Regions from separate parts of the Kitasatospora sp. NPDC087861 genome, predicted to be linked through region 1. Evidence: riboswitches for the same ligand, from Rfam matches in the RefSeq annotation. Region 1 holds a riboswitch; each other region holds the start of a gene.

The links. Region 1 has a riboswitch for cobalamin ahead of ACIOJE_RS06135 (ribonucleoside-diphosphate reductase subunit alpha). Riboswitches for the same ligand answer to the same signal wherever they lie in the genome.
Region 2: another riboswitch for cobalamin. It lies ahead of ACIOJE_RS15760 (HoxN/HupN/NixA family nickel/cobalt transporter); the one in region 1 lies ahead of ACIOJE_RS06135 (ribonucleoside-diphosphate reductase subunit alpha).
Region 3: another riboswitch for cobalamin. It lies ahead of ACIOJE_RS23620 (cobalamin biosynthesis protein); the one in region 1 lies ahead of ACIOJE_RS06135 (ribonucleoside-diphosphate reductase subunit alpha).

Annotation. Positions count from the first base shown of each region.
Region 1 covers NZ_JBIUUS010000003.1:246,390-251,431, reverse strand. The annotation lists gene ACIOJE_RS06140 (ribonucleotide-diphosphate reductase subunit beta) at 1-901, opposite strand, end outside; gene ACIOJE_RS06135 (ribonucleoside-diphosphate reductase subunit alpha) at 901-3,318, opposite strand; cobalamin riboswitch at 3,509-3,651, opposite strand; gene ACIOJE_RS06130 (GH12 family glycosyl hydrolase domain-containing protein) at 3,717-4,949, opposite strand; gene ACIOJE_RS06125 (glycoside hydrolase family 26 protein) at 5,012-5,042, opposite strand, start outside.
Region 2 covers NZ_JBIUUS010000009.1:185,185-190,226, forward strand. The annotation lists gene ACIOJE_RS15750 (hypothetical protein) at 1-1,664, opposite strand, end outside; gene ACIOJE_RS15755 (metalloregulator ArsR/SmtB family transcription factor) at 1,734-2,117, opposite strand; cobalamin riboswitch at 2,199-2,413, shown strand; gene ACIOJE_RS15760 (HoxN/HupN/NixA family nickel/cobalt transporter) at 2,445-3,557, shown strand; gene ACIOJE_RS15765 (type B 50S ribosomal protein L31) at 3,625-3,873, opposite strand; gene rpmG (50S ribosomal protein L33) at 3,900-4,064, opposite strand; gene rpmB (50S ribosomal protein L28) at 4,205-4,441, shown strand; gene rpsN (30S ribosomal protein S14) at 4,441-4,746, shown strand; gene ACIOJE_RS15785 (CobW family GTP-binding protein) at 4,788-5,042, shown strand, end outside.
Region 3 covers NZ_JBIUUS010000017.1:56,095-61,136, reverse strand. The annotation lists gene ACIOJE_RS23630 (putative cobaltochelatase) at 1-129, opposite strand, end outside; gene ACIOJE_RS23625 (cobyric acid synthase) at 126-1,640, opposite strand; gene ACIOJE_RS23620 (cobalamin biosynthesis protein) at 1,637-2,626, opposite strand; cobalamin riboswitch at 2,761-2,893, opposite strand; gene ACIOJE_RS23615 (alpha/beta hydrolase family protein) at 3,287-4,399, shown strand; gene ACIOJE_RS23610 (hypothetical protein) at 4,843-5,042, shown strand, end outside.

The DNA.
Region 1 (5,042 bases):
GGTTGGTCGACCCGTACCGGATCGGCAGGCCGAGGCGGGCCAGGCGCTGGTCGGCCACGGCCTCCAGGTACTGGCGCATCGACTCGGTGTTCATGCCGGCGAGACCATCGCCGCACAGGTCCTGGGCGAACTGGAGCTCGGCCTCGACGGCCTCCTCCAGCATCTCCGTGACCTGCTTGGCCATCTCGTCGTCGAAGAGGTCGGGCTCCTCCTCGCGAACCGTGTCCACGACCGACATCGCGAAGTCCATGTGCATGGACTCGTCGCGGAACACCCAGTTGGTGCCCGTCGCCAGGCCGTGCAGCAGGCCGCGCGACCGGAACCAGTACACGTACGCGAACGCGCCGTAGAAGAACAGACCCTCCACACACGCCGCGAAGCAGATCAGGTTGAGCAGGAACGCCCGCCGATCCTCCTTCGTCTGCAGCGAGTCGATGTGGTCGACCGCGTTCATGTACTTGAAGCAGAACTGCGCCTTCTGGCGGATGGAGGGGATGTTCTCCACCGCGTCGAAGGCCGCCGCGCGGTCCTCCGGGTCGGGCAGGTAGGTGTCGAGCAGCGTCAGGTAGAACTGGACGTGCACGGCCTCCTCGAACAGCTGACGGCTCAGGTACAGCCGCGCCTCCGGGGAGTTGATGTGCTTGTAGAGGCTCAGCACCACGTTGTTGGAGACGATCGAGTCACCGGTGGCGAAGAAGGCGACCAGGCGGCCGATCAGGTGGCGCTCGCCCTCGCTCAGCTTGGCCAGGTCGGCGACGTCGGAGTGCAGGTCCACCTCCTCGACGGTCCAGGTGTTCTTGATCGCGTCGCGGTACCGGTCGTAGAACGACGGGTAGCGCATCGGGCGCAGGGTCAGCTCGAAGCCGGGGTCGAGCAGCATCTTGCGGTCGTCGGCGGTCATTACTGGCAGGCCTCGCAGGACTCGGGGTTCTCCAGGGAGCAGGCCAGCGCGGCCTCCTGCTCCGGGGTGAGAGCGGGGGTGTTCACCGGCACGGGCGCGGGCGCGGGCGCGGCGGCCCGGGCGGCACCGGAGGCGGCCTGGGCGATCCGGGTGGCCGGGCGCGAGCGCAGGTAGTAGGTGGTCTTCAGACCGACCTTCCACGCGTACGCGTACATCGAGCTGAGCTTGCCGATGGTCGGCGCCGCCATGAACAGGTTCAGCGACTGGCTCTGGTCCAGGTACGGCATCCGGGCCGCGGCCAGGTCGATCAGCGCACGCTGCGGCAGCTCCCAGGCCGTCCGGTACAGCGACCGCACCTCGGCGGGCAGCCAACCCAGCTCCTGCACCGAGCCGTTGGCCTCGCGCAGGGCGTCCCGGGTCTGCTGGTCCCAGACACCGAGCTCCTTGAGCTCGCGCACCAGGTACGGGTTGACCTGGAGGAACTCGCCGCTCAGCGTCTCGCGCTTGAACAGGTTGGAGACCTGCGGCTCGATGCACTCGTACACGCCGGCGATCGAGGCGATGGTCGCGGTCGGCGCGATGGCCAGCAGCAGCGAGTTGCGCAGGCCGGTCTCGGCGATCCGGGCGCGCAGCGCGCTCCAGCGGTCGGCCCACTGCGGGGCGGCCGTCGGGAAGTGGTCGATGTGCAGCTCGCCGCGCGCGGCGCGGGTCTCGCCGTACGCCTCGTGGCGGCCCAGCTGCTCGGCCAGGTCGGCGGAGCGCTCGTAGGCGGTGAGCATGATGCGCTCGGCGATCAGGGTGGACAGCCGCGCGGCCTCCGCCGAGTCGAAGTCGATCCGCAGCTTGAAGAAGACGTCCTGCAGGCCCATCACGCCGAGGCCCACCGGGCGCCAGCGGGAGTTGGAGGTGCCGGCCTCGGTGGTCGGGTAGAAGTTGATGTCCACCACGCGGTCGAGGAAGGTGACGGCGGTGCGCACGGTGGCGTCCAGCCGCTCCCAGTCCATGGCGCCGAGCAGGTCCTCAGCCGAGGCCCCCTCGGCCACGTGGGCGCCGAGGTTGACCGAGCCGAGGTTGCAGACGGCGGTCTCGGAGTCGTCCGTGACCTCCAGGATCTCGGTGCACAGGTTGGAGGAGTGCACCGTGCGGCCGGGCAGCGCGGTCTGGTTGGCGGCGCGGTTGGAGGCGTCCTTGAAGGTCATCCAGCCGTTGCCGGTCTGCGCCAGGGTGCGCATCATCCGGGCGTACAGGGTCTGCGCGGGGATGGTGCGCACGGCCTTGCCGGCCAGCTCGGCCTTGCGGTAGGCCTCGTCGAAGTCGGAGCCCCACAGGTCGACCAGCTCGGGCACGTCGGCGGGGGAGAACAGCGACCAGTCCGCGTTGGCGTTGACCCGGCGCATGAACTCGTCCGGGATCCAGTGCGCCAGGTTGAGGTTGTGGGTGCGCCGCGCCTCCTCGCCGGTGTTGTCGCGGAGCTCCAGGAACTCCTCGATGTCGGCGTGCCAGGTCTCCAGGTAGACGCAGGCCGCGCCCTTGCGGCGGCCGCCCTGGTTGACCGCGGCGACCGAGGAGTCGAGGGTGCGCAGGAACGGGACGATGCCGTTGGACTGGCCGTTGGTGCCGCGGATCAGGCTGCCGCGGGAGCGGATGCGCGAGTAGGACAGGCCGATGCCGCCGGCGTGCTTGGACAGCCGGGCGATCTGCGCGTAGCGGCTGTAGATCGAGTCCAGGTTGTCCAGCGGCGAGTCGAGCAGGTAGCAGCTCGACATCTGCGGGTGCCGGGTGCCGGAGTTGAACAGGGTCGGCGAGGAGGTCAGGTACTCCAGCCGGCTCATCAGGCCGTACAGCTCGGCGACCTCGCGCACCGACTGCTCGCTGTCGCCGACCGCCAGGCCGCAGGCGACGCGGAGCAGGAAGTGCTGCGGGGTCTCGATGACCTTGCGGGTGATCGGGTGGCGCAGCAGGTAGCGGGACTGCACGGTGCGCAGGCCGAAGTACTCGAAGCGGTCGTCGCCGCGCGGGTCGATCAGCGCGTCCAGGGCGGCGGCGTGCTTGGCGACGAAGGCGGCGGTGGTGTCGCCGATCAGGCCCTCGGCGTGGCCGACGGCGATCGAGGCGGCGAAGGAGACCGAGCCCTGGCTGTTCGCCTCGTCGACGATCTCCAGGGCGAGCAGCCGGGCGGCCAGCTTCGAGTACTGGGGGTCCTCGGCGATCATCGACGCGGCGGCGTCCACGGCCAGCCCGCGCAGCTCGGCGAAGTCCGAACCGGCGTGGCGGCCGCGCAGCGCGGCGGCGGCGACGTGGCCGGGGTCGGCCTGGGGGAGGTCGACGCTGCGGTCGGTGAGCAGCCGCAGCAGCGCGCCCCCGGGGTCGGAGACCGTCGGGTCGGTGAAGGCGGAGCCGGTTCCCTGGGCGGGCAGGGTGGCTGAGGCAGCGATGGTCAAGGCGCTCTCTCCTGGCGGCGATCGTGCGGCGGTGATCGGGGCACCGGACCGTTCGGGGCAGGGGAGCACGGCACGTACGCAGGATGCGTCGCGCGACAGTGGCGTCCCCGGCCCGCCCGCGAGGCCCGGAAGGTACTTCTCGTGCTGGTGCGGCCTCTGCGGGAGGGCCGGTGCGCACACCATCGGCAGGTATTCGGACTCGCGGGGCGGCTGCTGGAGCCGCCCGCACACCGCTGCGGGGCAGTCCCGGATTCGCACCGGGTTCCCCTGCGTCGACAGCAGGGACGAGCATACATCTAGTGGCGTGAGTCCGATGCAGCCCCACATGTAGTGTCGCGCGGCAGGGTCTATCGAGTCTGTGTGCGGTAATCTGCTCAGGCCGGAGGGTGCCACTCCTGGGCCGTACGGCCGTCGCACGGGCGCATCCGCACCTGCGTCGCGCCGCCCGTGGAGGCGCCCGGATTCTCGATGCAGCGCCCCGTGTCCTGGTTCGCGAGCTGCCCGGCGGGGGTGACCCGCCAGCGCTGGTCGGGGCGCGAGGTGCAGCCGGTGAGGACGGGGAAGCCGATGTCCGGGTCCTCGACGCAGCGCCCGGACTGGCCGATCGAGCCGTCGTCCCCCATCGTCCAGGTCTGCGCGGGCGAGCCGTCGCAGGTGCCGGCGCCCAGCAGGGCGGGATCGTCCGTCATCCGGCTGTCCAGGCAGCGGCCGGGCACGGCCGAGGTGATCGCCCCGCTGGGCTGTCCGGCGGCGGCCTGGAACGAGAAGGAGTCGCTGCTGAGCCCGGCGCCGCCGTCCCAGATCTCGAACCCGGCCTGGACGGCGCACAGGTACGAGCCGGCCGGGACGTAGCCGCGCTGGACGGCGTCGCGGGTGAAGGCCCGCAGGTCCAGGTCGGTGACGGAGGTGGCGCTGGTGGCCATCTCGTAGGTGATCAGGGTGTGGCTGCTCTTCTTCGGCGCCTGGTAGACGCGGTAGGAGGCGCCGCCGGCCCGCAGCTCGCCGGCCTGCTGCCCGAACGGCGTCTTGCCGTTCCCGCGCAGCCAGATCATCAGCTCGGCGCTCTCGGTGAAGGAGCAGCTGGTCCGGCTGGTGCTGTACCAGACGTCGTACGACGCGTTGTAGACGCCGTCGTCGACCTGGGTGGTGCGCCAGCTGCTGGTCGCGTACCGCAGGTTGTTGACGGCGATGGGCAGCGGGCCGGTGCCGGGCTGGAGCTGGGTGCTGATGTGCGGGTAGGCGCCGGGGCCCCGGTCCGGGTCGGTCAGGCTGGTGGGGCTGATCCCGCTGCGGGTCACCCGGAAGCCGGGTCCGCCGTCGGTGCTGCTGATGCAGAGGCCGCCGGTGGCGTTCCACTCGTTCGGGTTGATCAGGTAGCGGCCGGAGTCGACGGCCTGGGACGGGTAGCGGTTGTCCCCCGTGGAGCAGATCTCGCCGGCGGTGGCGGCCGGCAGCGGGGTGACCGCGGGGGCGGCCCTGGTGGGCTCCTGGCGGTCCTGCGGGAGCAGCACCGCGCACAGGGCCAGCACGATCGCGATGGACGGCGCGAGCCACCACCACGGTCGCAGACGGGGGCGCCCGGTTCCGGGCACGACGGGGTGGGCCATGGGGTCCTCGCCTCCCTGCGGCGGTGTGGCCGGCCGGTGCTGGGGCCGGGTCGGTGGCGCGTTCACCCTGCGGGCGTGGAACCCGACCGGGGC
Region 2 (5,042 bases), on a different contig from region 1:
CCGGTGCTGAAGGAGACCCGGGTGTGGTGGTCGCCGGTGCGGATGGTGAGGCCGTGCCCGGGGAGGCGGGTCGGGTCGCCGCCGTCGGCGAGCCAGGACGCCACGGCGGAGCCGAGCAGCAGCGGGTCGAGGGTGGGGTCGGGGCGGTCCCAGTCCGGTTCGGCGCGGGCTTCGAGCAGCAGGCCGGTGTGCAGTCGGAGCAGGTGGCGGGCCGGGCCGAGGGCGGCCACCGCGACGGCGAGGCCGGGCAGTTCGGCGGCGGTGTCGGCGAGCCAGCGGGTGGCGGGGCGTTCGGCGTGGGTCTCGGTGCGGGCGAGCACTTCGGCGGTGTAGCGCAGGGCGTCGTCCGGGTGTTCGTCGGTGAGGGCGTGGAAGCCGCGCGGGGTGTGGTCGTCGGGATCGAAGGGGTAGCGTCGCAGGCTCACCTCCGTCCCCTCGCTCTTGCCCTCGACGTCGTAGGCGGTGGGCCGGTCGGTGGCCCCGGGGCGGGGGACGGGCTTGGGGTAGGGCGGCAGGACCGGTTCGTCCCGGGGTTCGTCCAGCCCGTCCAGGAAGGAGTAGAGCAGCGGGCGCAGCACTTGGGCGGACTCGCCGCGGTGGGCGAGCGAGCGGTCGGTGATCGGGCGCAGGCCGGTCGGGTCCTGGTGCAGGGCCTGTTCGAGCTGGGCGAGCAGATCCCCGTCGGGGTCGAGGGCGGGGGCGGTCTGGCCGAAGGCGTAGCTGGGGGAGCGCGGGTCGAGTTCGGCGGCGCCGGTGGCGACCAGCAGGGTGGGGCGTTCCAGGGCGGCGCCGTAGACGGACACCGAGCCGTGGTCGCCGATCAGGCAGTCGGCGGCGACGAGGGCGGCCTGCCAGCCCTGGTGGGGCGGGATGAGGCGCAGGCCCATCCGGCGTGCGTCGTCGAGCAGGGCCTCGGGGTCGTGCCGGTTCCAGATGTTGGGGTGCAGGACGACGGCCACCGTGTACTCGTCGGCGGGGAGTTGGCGGACCAGCCGCTGGGGCAGGTCGGGGTGGCGGCCGAATAACGAGTGCTCGCTCCAGGTGGAGTTGACGACGACGAGCCGCCGGCCGTCGACGGCGCCGAGGGCGGCGCGGTAGCCGTCGCGGGAGCGGCGGCTGCGGAGCATCCGGTCGAAGCAGGGGTCGCCGACGACCTGGGCGACATCGAGGGCCTCGGGGCAGGAGATCCGTAGCCGGTCCAGCTGTTCGGGGTGGGAGAGGCCGAGGACGTCGACGAACACCCGCCCGTGGTAGGTGAGTTCGTTGCGGGAGAGGCCTGCGGAGCTGACCGTGTCGCCGGTGGACTCGGTCACCAGGCGGTTGTAGCCGGCGCCGTGCGGGAGGACGACGAGCCGGGCGTCGAGGCGGTGCATGGAGGCGTGGACGGCGCAGGCGACGGCCAGGTCGAAGCGGCGCCGGACGGCGTCCTCCCAGTCCAGCACGGTGATGCCGGGCAGGTCGCGCAGGTAGTCGTCGAGGCCGTCGGCGAACGCGGAGCCGGGGTTGATGGTGAAGTACCGTTCGATGCCGTCCCGGCGGAGCAGGGTGAGGACGTCGAGGACCCGGGTGGCCGAGGTGAGGGTGCGGGCGACCGCCAGCACGTGGGCGGCGACCGGTCTGGTGTTCCAGCGGTCGGCGGGCCAGGCGTGTTGGTGGGGTGGCACGTCATGATCGTACTCATCAGGCCGTGTCGTGGCGCGCCGTTCGCGGGAGTCGGTCGGCCCGGGTGTCGGTCAGCCGGTCGCCGCGGTGGGCTCGTGGTGCTCGGCGGCGGCGCACTCGTCGAGGAGGGGGCGCAGGGTGTCGTCCACGAGCCGGTAGCGCACGACGCGGCCGTCCCTGTCGCCGGTGACGACGCCGGCCGTCCGGAGCAGCCGCAGGGCCTGGGAGACGGCGGGGTCGCGCATGCCGGTGGCGACGGCGAGGTCGGTCACGGCGAGCGGGCCGGCCCGGTGGAGGGCGAGCAGGAGGGCGAGCCGTCCGGGGTCGGCGAGCAGGGAGAACCGCTCGGCCCAGGAGCGGACGTGCGCGGTGTCGCCGATCGCGGCGATGGCCTCGCAGACCCGGTGTCCGTCGATGGTGCGGTGGCCCGCGCGGTCGGCCGGTACGAGATGCATGCGCTCATTGTCGCAGGCGGGGGCGTGTGATCCTGGACACCTGCGCAGGTGCGCAGCCTTGCAAGGGTGGGGCCTGGCCCCTACGGTGTTCCCCGCCGTGGTGCTCGGGAAGACCGGTGACGGATCCTCAGGGATCCCAGCCCGGAGCGGCCCTCGCCACTGTGATCGGGCCATCGCGATCGTCGTCGATGGAGAGTCGTCCGTACCCACGACGCCACTGGGAGCCTCGCGCGCCTGGGAAGGCGGGTACGGAATCCCCGTAAGCCAGGAGACCGGCCACGGCATCTCACGAACTGTTTCCACGAGGTGCTGGAGCGTGACCCGAAGATGACCGTGCCCGAAACCGCCGCCGCCGAGCCGACGGCGACACCGCCCGCGCTGCCCACGTTCCGTTGGAGGCGCGAGGACACCATCCGTACGGCCGGGCTGATGGGGGTGATCGTGGCCATGCACGTGGTGGCCTTCGGGACGCTCGTCTTCCTGGTGGCGCCGCACAGGTACGAGGTCGGTACCCAGGTCTTCGGGGTGGGCCTGGGGATCACCGCGTACACCCTCGGGATGCGGCACGCCTTCGACGCCGACCACATCGCGGTGATCGACAACACCACCCGCAAGCTGATGGCGGACGGCAAGCGGCCGGTCTCGGTCGGCTTCTGGTTCGCCCTCGGGCACTCCTCGATGGTGGTGCTCATGGCGGCCCTGGTGGCGGGCGGCGCCCAGCTGGCCAACACCCTGATGGACGACGAGTCGGCCACCCACAAGTGGCTCGGGGTGGTCGGGACGACGACCTCCGGCGTGTTCCTCTACCTGATCGGCGCGCTCAACCTGGCCGCGCTGCTCGGCATCCTCAAGGTGTTCCGGTCGATGCGGGCCGGGTCGTACGACGAGGCGCAGCTGGAGGAGCACCTCAACTCGCGGGGGTTCATGGCCCGGGTGCTGAACCGGGCGACCCGGTCGATCACCCGGCCCGGGCAGATGTTCCCGGTGGGCATGGTGCTGGGGCTCGGCTTCGACACCGCGACCGAGGTCACCCTGATGGTGATGGCCGGGTCGGGCGCGGCGGCCGGGCTGCCCTGGTATGCGATCGTCTGCCTGCCGCTGCTGTTCGCGGCCGGGATGAGCCTGTTCGACACGCTGGACGGGACGTTCATGAACTTCGCGTACCAGTGGGCCTTCGCCAACCCGGTCCGGAAGGTGTACTACAACCTGACGATCACCGGGCTGTCGATCGCGGTGGCGTTCGTCATCGGCACCATCGAACTGGTCGGCGTGCTGCACGAGAAGCTCGACCTGACCGACCCGGTCACCGGCTGGATCGCGGACATCTCGCTGGACAACGTCGGCTACGCGATCGCCGGGCTGTTCGTGGTGGTCTGGGCCGCGGCGATCGCGTACTGGAAGCTGGCCCGGGTGGAGAAGCGCTGGGTGGCGGCCGAGTAGGGGCCACCGGTGGTCCGACGGCGCCTCCCTCGCGGGTTCGGGGGAGGCGCCGTCGCGTTGCCGCGGGTCAGTGCCGGTCGCCGTAGCGCTGACGGAAGCGCTCGACCCGGCCGGCGGTGTCCAGGACGCGCGACTGACCGGTGTAGAAGGGGTGGCTGGCCGAGGAGATCTCGACGTCGATCACCGGGTAGGTGGTGCCGTCCTCCCACTCGATCGTGCGGTCGCCGGTGACCGTCGAGCGGGTGAGGAAGGCGAGGCCGCCGACCTTGTCGCGGAAGACGACCGGGCGGTAGGCGGGGTGGATGCCGGGCTTCATGGGTGGGCTCCTTTTCGGGCGGGGGGTCAGCGCTCTTCGCGGAAGTCGACGTGCCGGCCCGCGACCGGGTCGTACTTGCGCAGGACCATCCGGTCCGGGTCGGTGCGGCGGTTCTTGCGGGTCACGTACGTGTAGCCGGTGCCGGCGGTGGAGCGGAGCTTGATGACGGGGCGCAGTTCGCTGCGGGCCATGGGTGTCCTCCCGGGTGGTCGGGGCGTTCGGGGCCGGGGTGTTCGGGGCTGGGGCGAAACCGTACACCGAAATGGAAGTCATTTTCATCTGGTGTAACGTGAGCTCCGTCCTGCCCATTCCCGGACGCCAGGGAGCATCCATGTCCGCCCACTGCCAACTCACCGGCCGTCGACCCGGTTTCGGCAACGCGATCTCGCACTCGCACCGCCGCACCCCCCGCCGCTTCGACCCCAACATCCAGCACAAGCGCTACTGGCTGCCCGGCGAGGGCCGGTACGTCCGGCTCACGCTCAGTGCCAAGGGCATCCGCACCATCGACACGATCGGCATCGAGGCCGCCGTCGCCCGCATCCGCGCCCGAGGGGGGAAGGTCTGATGGCCAAGCGGAGCAAGATCGCCAGGAACGAGCAGCGGCGCGCCGTCGTGGCGCGCTACGCCGAGCGCCGCGCCGAACTCAAGCGGATCATCGCCCACCCCGGCACCGCCGCAGCCGGGCGAGAAGCCGCGCAGGCCGAACTCGCCCGCCAGCCCCGTGACGCCAGCGCCACCCGGATCCGCAACCGCGATGCCGTCGACGGCCGCCCGCGCGGCTACCTGCGCGCCTTCGGCCTCTCCCGGATCAACCTCCGCGCCCACGCCCACGCCGGCCACCTGCCCGGCGTCCGGAAGGCCAGCTGGTGAGCGGCGTCGACGGGCCGGACCGCCCGGCCGGAATGGGCGGCATGGACGGGATCAAGCTGCCGGTGGTGGTCGTCGCCGGGCTCCACAGCGCCGAACGCCGCCTGGCGGTGGACGAGTTGATGCACGGCGCGGTGGACGCGGTGGTCCTCCACCACGACCTGCGGGAGTCCTCGCACGGCCTCGTCCACCGAGAGCTGCGCGACGGGGGAGGGGGGTTCGACGTCGCCGCCGTCCCGCTGGTGAACGACTGCCCCTGCTGCGCCCTGCGCGAGGACCTGGTGCCCCGGCTGGTGCGG
Region 3 (5,042 bases), on a different contig from region 1:
CTTCGCGGTGCCCTTCTCCCCGCGCACCAGCACGCCGCCCACGGCCGGGGAGACCGCGTTGAGCAGCAGCCCGAGTCGTAGGTCGGCCATGCCGACGATCGCGGTGAACGGATAGCGGACGTCACTCATGCATACTCCCCAGGTGCCCCGGGCGCCAGGAACGGCAGCGATCCGGCCGCCGGCACCCCGCCCTCGATCAGCTTCCACAGCGCGTCGGTGTCCGCGTGCTCCTCGATCAGGTCGCCCAGCCGGTCCAGCCGGGCCTCGCGCGCCTCGGCGAACGAGGTGTCCGGCGCCGGCACGAACGCCCGGCCCGCCAACTCGGCGACCTCGCGCAGGAGTTCACGGCGGAACCCGTCGTTCTCCAGCGCGCCGTGCCAGGTCGTGCCCCACACCGAGCCCACCCGGCAGCCGTCCAGGAAGGGTTGGCCCCCCTCGACCGCCACCACCCCGTGGTGGATCTCGTACCCCACGACCCGCTGCCCGTACGCCTCGCCGACCGGCCGCGCCAGCACCTTCTCGGCGCCGAACCGCACGTTCGTCGGCAGCAGTCCCAGGCCCTCGACGGAGCCGGCCTTGGACTCCACCTCGTCCTCGATCGAGCGGGCCAGCATCTGGTAGCCGCCGCACACCCCGAGGATCGGCAGCCCGGCCGCCGCCCGCGCCCTCAGCGCCGGTTCCAGGCCGCGCTCGCGCAGCCAGGCCAGGTCGGCCACGGTGGCCCGGGTGCCGGGCAGCACCACCAGGTCGGCGTCGGCCAACTCCTCCGGCCGGGTCGCCCAGCGCACCAGCACGCCCGGCTCCTGCGCCAGCGCGTCCAGGTCGGTGAAGTTCGACAGCCGGGGGAAGCGCACCACGGCCACCCGCAGCACGTCCGCGCCCAGCGGCCCGCGCCCTTCGGTGCGGTCCACCACGGTCGTCAGATCGAGCGAGTCCTCGGCGTCCAGCCACAGGCCCGGCAGCATCGGCAGCGTGCCCAGCACCGGGCGGCCGGTCAGCCCGTGCAGCATCTCCAGGCCGGGCGCCAGCAGCCGGGCGTCGCCGCGGAACTTGTTGACGAACCAGCCCGCCACATGCCGCTGGTCCTCCGCCGACAGCAGCGCCAGCGTCCCGTACATCGCGGCGAAGACGCCGCCGCGGTCGATGTCCCCGACCACCACCACCGGCAGCCCGGCGGCCGTGGCCAGGCCCATGTTGGCGATGTCCCGGTCCCGCAGGTTGATCTCGGCGGGTGAGCCGGCGCCCTCGCACACCACCACGTCGTAGCGGCTGCGCAGATCCGCCAGGCACTCCAGCGCCCGCTCCAGCAGGACGGGCTTGCGCTCGCGGTAGTCCAGCGCGCCCACCTCGGCGACCGGCCGACCCAGCAGCACCACCTGGCTGCGGCCGTCCGCGCCCGGCTTCAGCAGCACCGGGTTCATCGCCGCCTCCGGCTCCACCCGGGCCGCCTGCGCCTGCATCGCCTGCGCCCGGCCGATCTCGGCGCCGTCGGCGGTGACGAAGGAGTTCAGCGACATGTTCTGCGCCTTGAACGGCGCGACCGAGACCCCCTGACGGGCCAACCAGCGGCAGATGCCCGCGGTCACCACGCTCTTGCCCGCGTCCGAGGTCGTCCCGGCGACCAGCAGCGCGTTGCTCATGCCGTCCCCCTCCTTCTCGAAGCCGTCCGTGGCCTCGAAGCCGCCAACGACCGGATCGCCAGATGCCCCGCGACCGTCGTACCCAGGGCCAGCACGCCCACCCGCCGGGAGAGCGCGCAGGCCCGCTCGATGTCGTCCACCGTCACCGGCCGCAGCTCCGCGCCCAGCACCGGCCGGTGCTCCACCCGCTCGCCGTACCGCAGGGTCCCGCCCAGCCGGACGCCCACCGCTCCCGCGAAGGCCGCCTCCGCCTGGCCCGCGTTCGGGCTCGGATGCGCCGAGCCGTCCCGCCGCCAGACCCGCCAGGCCGTCCGCGGCTCCGGCGCGGCGGCCACCGTCAGCAGCGCCGTCAGCCGGGCGCCCGGCCAGCCCGCCAGGTCGTCCAGCCGGGCCGACGCCCAGCCGAACCGGGCGTACCGGGGCGAGCGGTGGCCCACCATCGCGTCCAGGGTGTTCACTGCGCGGAACGCCAGCAGCCCCGGCGTGCCCGCCAGCGCGCCCCAGGCCAGTGCGTTCACCACGGCGTCCGCCGTGTTCTCCGCCACCGACTCGACCACCGCCCGGGCGATCTGCGGCCCGTCCAGCGCGCTCGGATCCCGCCCGCACAGGTGCGGCAGCCGCTCCCGCGCGGCCGCCAGGTCGCCCGCGGCGAGCGAACGGCCGATGGTGCGCGCCTCCCTGGTCAGCGAGGTGCCGCCGAGCACCGTCCAGGTCGCGGCGGCCGTCAATGCGGCCCGGCCCAGTGGACGCCGGCCCACCGTACGGTCCAGGGCCACCGCGCCGGCGGTGACCGCGCCCACGCACAGCGCCGTGTACCCGGCGCCGGTCACCCGGTCGTCCCGCCACACCCGGCGCTCCAGCCGGGTCGCCGCAGCGCCGAAGGCGGCCACCGGGTGGCCGCGCCGGGGATCGCCGAAGCGGGTGTCGGCGGCGTAGCCCGCGACGGCGCCCAGCGCGAACGCGGCGGCGCGGGTCAGCGGGCGCACGACGGGTGCGAAAGTATCGGCAGGCGCGACAGGTTCGGCGGAAGGCCGCGTGGGGTCCGGCGGGGCGGGGCAGCCTGCATCGCGTGCGTGTCCTCACTCAGGGTCCGCGCCCTGGATCGACGTAGCGGGGGCGAGAGTCTCCTGGCTTCCGGGTCGAACGCACCCCCGGGCCTTCCAGCGGCTTCTGACGGCCCGCCGTGGCAAAAATCCGAGCGTGCTCCCCGGTGACAGTGGCGGGACCGCGCCGGACTCGCACCGGCTTCCTCTGCATGCCTCCGTTTGGCCCCAGGATCCCATCACGCGGCCGAACCGGGCGTCAACCGAGGTCACGGAGGGGTTGGTCACACGCGCGCCCCGTCGCTACCTCCGATCAGGCCGCCCGCAGGGGCATGACCCCCTGGGCGATCGTCCAGCGGCCCGAAGGGGCCTCCGGGGCCGCTTCGTGCGTTCGGCGGCTGGGGTCCGTCACGCCCCGCCCCTACCGTTCGTTCCCGTGCGACGCAGACAGCCCCCCCGCCGGATCGGCACCCGCTTCCCCGTCCCGTTCCCGCCCGCACCGCTGTAACCCGGACGGCCCAGTCCGGTGGCCGCCCGCGAGGCCCCTCGATGAACTGGTGTACGAACACCGTCCGGTCCGAGACCAGCAGAGCGGGGAGCGATATGCGTTGGGGAACCGCGGCCGCCGTGGCGGCCGCCGCCGTCGGCGCCGGGGCCGCCGTCCTGGTGATAGGCCGCCGGGCCTCCGAACGGATGGTCCACCCGGCGAGCGCCGTCCAGGAGTCCGGCCCGGTCCGCGTGCAGAGCCTCGCCGCCGGCCGGGTCACCTTCACCCGCAGTCCCGAGAGCCTGCGCCCCGGCCGCTGGGCCGTCGAATGGGACGACCACGGCCACGCCGTCGTCGAGGACGTCCTGCACGGCGACGAGCACGGTGTCACCCGCCGCCTGGTCCGCGCCGACCGGGGCGCCCTCGTCCCCGGCACCGAGGTCCGCTTCACCCCCCGCGTCCATCTCGGCGACCCCACCGAGGCGCTCGGCCTCCCGTTCACCGACACCGCCGCCGACGGCGAACTCGGCGCCCTCCCCGCCTGGCGCCTGGACGGCAAGCGCGGTGTCTGGGTGATCCTGATCCACGGCCCCGGTGCCGACCGCCGGCAGACCCTCCCGGTCCTCCCCGTCCTGGACCGTCTCGGGCTTCCCGTCCTCGCCGTCACCTACCGCGGCGACCAGGGCGCCCCCGCCTCTCCGGACGGGCTCGGCCACTTCGGCGAGACCGAGTGGCGCGACATCGAGTCGGCGGTCCGGCTCGCGCTCGACAGCGGCGCCGGCCGGGTCATCCTGTACGGCTGGTCCCTCGGCGCGACCATGGCCCTCCAGACCGCCGCCCGCTCCGCCTGGGCCCACGCCGTCAGCGGCCTGGTGCTGGACTCGCCGGTCCTCGACCTGCCCGCCACCGCCCGCCGCGGCGCCGCCCGGGCCGGCTACACCGGCGCCGCCGCCGCACTCGGCGTCCTCGCCGCCGAGGGCCGCACCGGCGTCGACCTCGCCGACTTCTCCCGCATCGCCGCAGGCGCCGACCTGCGCGTGCCCACCCTCCTCCTGCACAGCCCGGACGACGAGCTCGCCCCCTACGGCGCCGCGGAGCGCCTCGCCGCCGCCCGCCCCGGCGTGGTCAGCCTCCAGCCCTTCCCCGGTGCCGGCCACGCCACCCTGTGGAACTCCGCCCCCACCCGCTACACCGAACTCCTCCGCCGCTGGCTCACCCCCTTGCTCTGATTCCGCCCCCCCGCGAGTCGGCACCCGTTTCGGGATGCCGGGTACGGCCTCTCCACCCACCCGATGCGCACGCAACGTGACCGCGTGAACGGGTAGCGCGACCGGCGTTCCGGGCGTCCGGCCGTCCTGACATGACCCCGCCACCTGTTTCCGGCCAGGCGGTTTGCCTCTGTTGCCCGATCTTGGGGAGGTGCCGTCGACGGCAGCCCGTCCGTACGGCCAAGCGGATGTGACAGAAGGCCGGTACAAGGGGAAGACTGCTCGACGTGACGTCTCGGAATCCGCGCGACCGTGATGCCCCGCTCCCGCCGACGATCGGTACCGGTGCGACGGTGACCCGTCTCCCTGGTACAGCCCATCGACCCGCCGCAGGCAGGCCGGGCGGGGCCGGGGTACCCCGCCGACGAGGGCCCGCTCCGGCGCCCGGTCGAGGGCGGGTTCCCATGCCGGACGGCTTCCCGGCGCCTGCCGAGCTGGCACCGCTGGCCCGCCGGATGCTGGTGGACGCCGTCCGGATCGCCCGCTGGGCCGGGGAACTGGAGGAGGTCGACAAGCGGGGCGAGCTGCTGCCGGAGGACGCCCGTGCGGCGGGCCGGGCGCTGGCCATGACGGTCGCCGCCGCCGCCAAGGCGTGGGGGCAGGC